2 regions of the Cupriavidus sp. H19C3 genome follow, and region 2 is predicted to be linked to the other one. Evidence: predicted binding sites of a transcription regulator. Region 2 holds the regulator's gene; the other holds the start of a gene.
What was found. Region 2 encodes NrdR, which represses ribonucleotide reductase genes. Its sites were predicted from a motif close to CACNANATNTNGTG; they were not measured.
Positions count from the first base shown of each region.

Region 1 (2,200 bases), 1.7 Mb from region 2:
GCCGGCCGATGCACTGGTCGAAGCGCTTGGCGATATCACGTTCCCGATCGACCTGCCCGCGCGGCTGGAGGCGATCGAGCGCGAGCTGATCCTGCGCGCCTTGCGCCAGACCGGCTTCAACCGGACCGCGGCAGCGCCGCTGCTGGGTTTGAATTTCCGCCAGCTGCGCTATCGCATCCAGCAACTGGAGATCCGCGACGAGCGCGATGGCCGCGATGGCCGCGATGGCCGGGACGGTCGCGATGGCCGGGACGGGCGTGACGACAGTGACAGCGACAGCGCGGAGTCGCTGTCCGCGGACGAAAGCCGCGATGCCTGAGGCCGCGGACCGCCCGCCCGACCCGACGTACCTGCCCGACGCGGACGGCTGGGTGGCGGCCGCGCGCCGGGTGCCGTCGCCGAATTTCGACGCCCGTCCGGCCGGAATGCCGCTCGACCTCGTGGTCATCCACAACATCAGCCTGCCGCCGGGACAGTTCGGCACCGGCGATATCGAGGCCTTCTTTCAGAATCGCCTCGACATCGCGCGTCATCCGTTTTTCGAGGAGATTCGCGACGTACGGGTGTCCGCGCATTTCCTGATCGCGCGCACGGGCGAGCTCGTGCAGTTTGTCGCGTGCACGCAACGCGCCTGGCATGCGGGGCAGTCGGCGTTCTGCGGACGTCAGCGCTGCAACGATTTCTCGATCGGCATCGAGATCGAAGGCACCGACGATCAGCCGTTTACGCCGGCCCAGTACGACACCGCCGCCGCGCTGGTGAGGGCCCTGCGCCAGGCGTATCCGGTGGCGGCCGTGGCCGGGCACAGCGATATCGCGCCCGGGCGCAAGACCGACCCCGGACCGCATTTCGACTGGGAGCGTCTGGCCCGGCTGCCGGCCACGCTCTTGCCGTACCATACCGGCCCGGCCGACGGCCCAGGCCGCTGAGCGCTTTGGCGTGGTGCAGGCGCTGGTGGCGCGTGCCTCATATGCGATCCGTCACGCCGTGTCGGTCGTGTGAATTCCCCGCTACGGGGAAGCCTATCGACGCACCCCTGCCATAGAAAAAAATTTAAGTTTGTGTGCGGCAGCGGACGAACAGGCGGCATCCCTTGGCCTAGCGCGGCTGGCGGGAATGTGGCGCTGCCGCATCCGAGGAAAAGCGGGCGGAATGGCCCTTGTCAAGACTGTTCATCCGGCAACGATTCACTATACTTAGCCCAGTTTTTCGCGATGACCACTACATCTAGTGGTTATCTTCGGGGACCGCCCCAGATGTGAGGCCCGCGCCGCAAGCTCTTGCGACGCCGGCGCCACAGCAGCGGATGGGGCGGTAAGCATTACCAAAGTCCCTAGCAGAATGAACGCCTGTGCAGTTGGGTTCTCGCCCGGCAAAGCCGGATTCGAGAGTGTCTTCTGAAGCGCATTTTGCTAGGGACTTTGTCACTTCAAATACAAGGGGAACTACCTCATGCAAACGGCCCAGAACGAATTCGCCTCCGGCGTATCGGGCGTTGCCGGCGCTACCGGCACGTCGCAGTCCACCCCCGCCGCTGCGGGCGCAGGTTATCAGGACTACAAGATCATTCGCCGTAATGGCGCCGTGGTGGCGTTCGAGCCGAGCAAGATTGCCGTTGCCATGACCAAGGCCTTCCTGGCCGTCAATGGTGGCACCGGCGCCGCCTCCGCGCGCGTGCGCGAGCTGGTGGAACAACTGACCCAGAGCGTGGTGCGCGCGCTGCTGCGCAGCCGTCCCAATGGCGGCACGTTCCATATCGAGGACGTCCAGGATCACGTGGAACTGGCGCTGATGCGCTCGGGCGAACATGAGGTGGCCCGCGCCTACGTGCTCTATCGCGAGAAGCGTACCCAGGAACGCGCGCAAGCCAATGCACAGGCCGTGGCCCGCGTGCAGCAGGGCGGCGTGAGCGTCAATGTGACCGACGGCGGCACCGTCCGTCCGCTCGACCTGGTGGCGCTGCACGAGCTGATCGACACCGCCTGCAGCGGCCTGGGCGAAGGCGTGAGCGCCGAGCCGATCCTGAAGGAAACGCTCAAGAACCTGTACGACGGCGTGCCGATGACGCAGGTCTACGACTCGGCCATCCTGGCCGCGCGCACCCTGATCGAGAAGGATCCGGCCTACAGCCAGGTGACCGCACGCATCCTGCTGCACACCATCCGCAAGGAAATCCTCGGCGCCGAAGTGACCCAGGCCG
Region 1 is NZ_CP184985.1:3,600,488-3,602,687, forward strand. It holds gene DFLDMN_RS16660 (sigma-54-dependent transcriptional regulator) at 1-319, shown strand, start outside; gene ampD (1,6-anhydro-N-acetylmuramyl-L-alanine amidase AmpD) at 312-929, shown strand; gene DFLDMN_RS16670 (ribonucleoside-diphosphate reductase subunit alpha) at 1,453-2,200, shown strand, end outside.
Region 1: the regulator NrdR is predicted to act here: its motif matches at 1,220-1,233, upstream of DFLDMN_RS16670 (ribonucleoside-diphosphate reductase subunit alpha).

Region 2 (2,200 bases):
AGCCGGCCGTCGATGGTGTGGATGGTGTGAATCGCGTGAATCGCGTGAATGCGGAGGCGGCACGATGGCTGGCGCCACGCCATGTTGCATGGCGCGTCGCGGCGACAAGGCCCGCGCTTGCCGCATGATCCGATACCTCACCCGATGCGTGACCCGAGAAGGGACTACCCGACAAAAGGGCCATCGTGGGTTGCGCAGACGTCCGCGTACCCACTGCCCACGGGCAGATTCCCTCCGCCCGAAGGCAGACAGACTGACCCATCTATGACTCCCGTCCGAAAAGTGGAGCTTCTTTTTTGCTTTTGTTACTGCTTATTGTTACTGCTTATTGTTGCTGCTTTTTACTGCGACTTCTTCGCGACGTCGTTCGCAAGAACTACTTTTACAACGTCTCTTGCAACGTCTCTTGCAACGACATCGCGGCGGCGCGCGTTTCTCTCGGTGGTCTCTTGACGTTGTGACGTTGTGACGTCGGCCGTCGTGCGGCTGATGTGGCAATGGACCGGTGTCGCGCGCTCGCAAACATCCTTCCCTAACCCGGGGGAAGGTCAGTGCAGATTAGACGGCTTTTTTAAGTAGATGGCTACCCCTTTCGTGGGGTGGGTGGCGAAAATTCGTCCAACACGTCGCGAAATTCCGACACATCTTCGAAACTTCGGTAAACCGACGCAAAGCGGATATAGGCAATCTTGTCGAGCTTGCGCAGCTCGCGCATGACCAGCTCGCCGACCTGGCTGCTCGGGATTTCTTTCTCGCCGAGGGCCAGCAGTTTTTCCTCGATGCGGGTAATGGCGAGGTCGATGGCCTCGGCCGAGACCGGCCGCTTGCGCAAGGCGAGCCGCATCGAATCCTTGAGCTTGGCGCGCGTGTAGTCGACGCGCGAACCGTTCTTCTTGACGATGGCGGGAAAGAACAGCTCGATTCGCTCGTAGGTGGTAAAGCGGCGGTCGCAGGCTTCGCAACGCCGGCGGCGCCGCACCGTATCGCCGTCCTCCGACACGCGGCTATCAAGAACCTGGGTATTCGAGTGACCGCAGAAGGGGCATTTCATGCCGGACCGCCTGGTGAGTTGATACTCGCTTTATATATATATATCGATGGTCGCTGGCAAAAAGGCGGCCCCTTCCGGGCAGGAAGGGGCCGCCGCCAGCGCTCGGCCGTAGCCGGGCAACCTGTCAGCCGCTCAGCCGCTTACCCGCTTAGCCGCTTAGCCGTACACCGGGAAGCGGCGCGTCAGCGCCGCCACCTGTTCGCGTACCTTTGCGATATTGGCTTCGTCGTGCGGGTTGTCCAGCACGTCGGCGATCAGGTTGCCTACCTGGCGCGCTTCCTCTTCCTTGAAGCCGCGCGTGGTCATGGCCGGCGAGCCCAGCCGGATGCCCGAGGTCACGAATGGCTTCTCCGGATCGTTCGGGATGGCATTCTTGTTGACGGTGATATGCGCATCGCCGAGGATCTTCTCGGCTTCCTTGCCGGTGATCTTCTTCGCGCGCAAGTCCACCAGCATCACGTGGCTTTCGGTCTTGCCGGAGACGATGCGCAGGCCGCGGGCGATCAGCGTATCCGCCAGTGCCGCGGCGTTCTTCACCACCTGCTGCTGGTACGTCTTGAACTCCGGAGTGAGCGCTTCCTTGAAAGCCACTGCCTTGCCGGCGATCACATGCATCAGCGGGCCGCCCTGGATGCCGGGGAAGATCGCCGAGTTGATGGCCTTCTCATGCTCGGCCTTCATCAGGATCACGCCGCCGCGCGGGCCGCGCAGGCTCTTGTGGGTGGTGGTGGTGACAAAGTCGGCGTGCGGCACCGGGTTCGGGTACACACCGGCCGCGATCAGGCCGGCGTAGTGGGCCATGTCCACCATGAAGTAAGCACCAACCGCCTTGGCAACGCGGGCGATACGCTCGAAGTCGATGCGCAGCGCAAAGGCCGAGGCGCCGGCGATGATCAGCTTGGGCTGCTTCTCGTGCGCGAGCTTCTCCAGCGCGTCGTAGTCGATGTCTTCCTGTGCGTTCAGGCCGTAGCTCACCACATTGAACCACTTGCCGCTCATATTGAGCGCCATGCCGTGGGTCAGGTGGCCACCTTCGGCGAGGCTCATGCCCATGATGGTGTCGCCCGGCTTGAGCATGGCGAAGAACACGCCCTGATTGGCCTGCGAGCCGGAGTTGGGCTGCACGTTGGCGGCTTCGGCGCCAAACAG
Region 2 is NZ_CP184985.1:1,943,096-1,945,295, reverse strand. It holds gene DFLDMN_RS09070 (GspH/FimT family pseudopilin) at 1-184, opposite strand, end outside; gene nrdR (transcriptional regulator NrdR) at 584-1,051, opposite strand; gene glyA (serine hydroxymethyltransferase) at 1,208-2,200, opposite strand, start outside.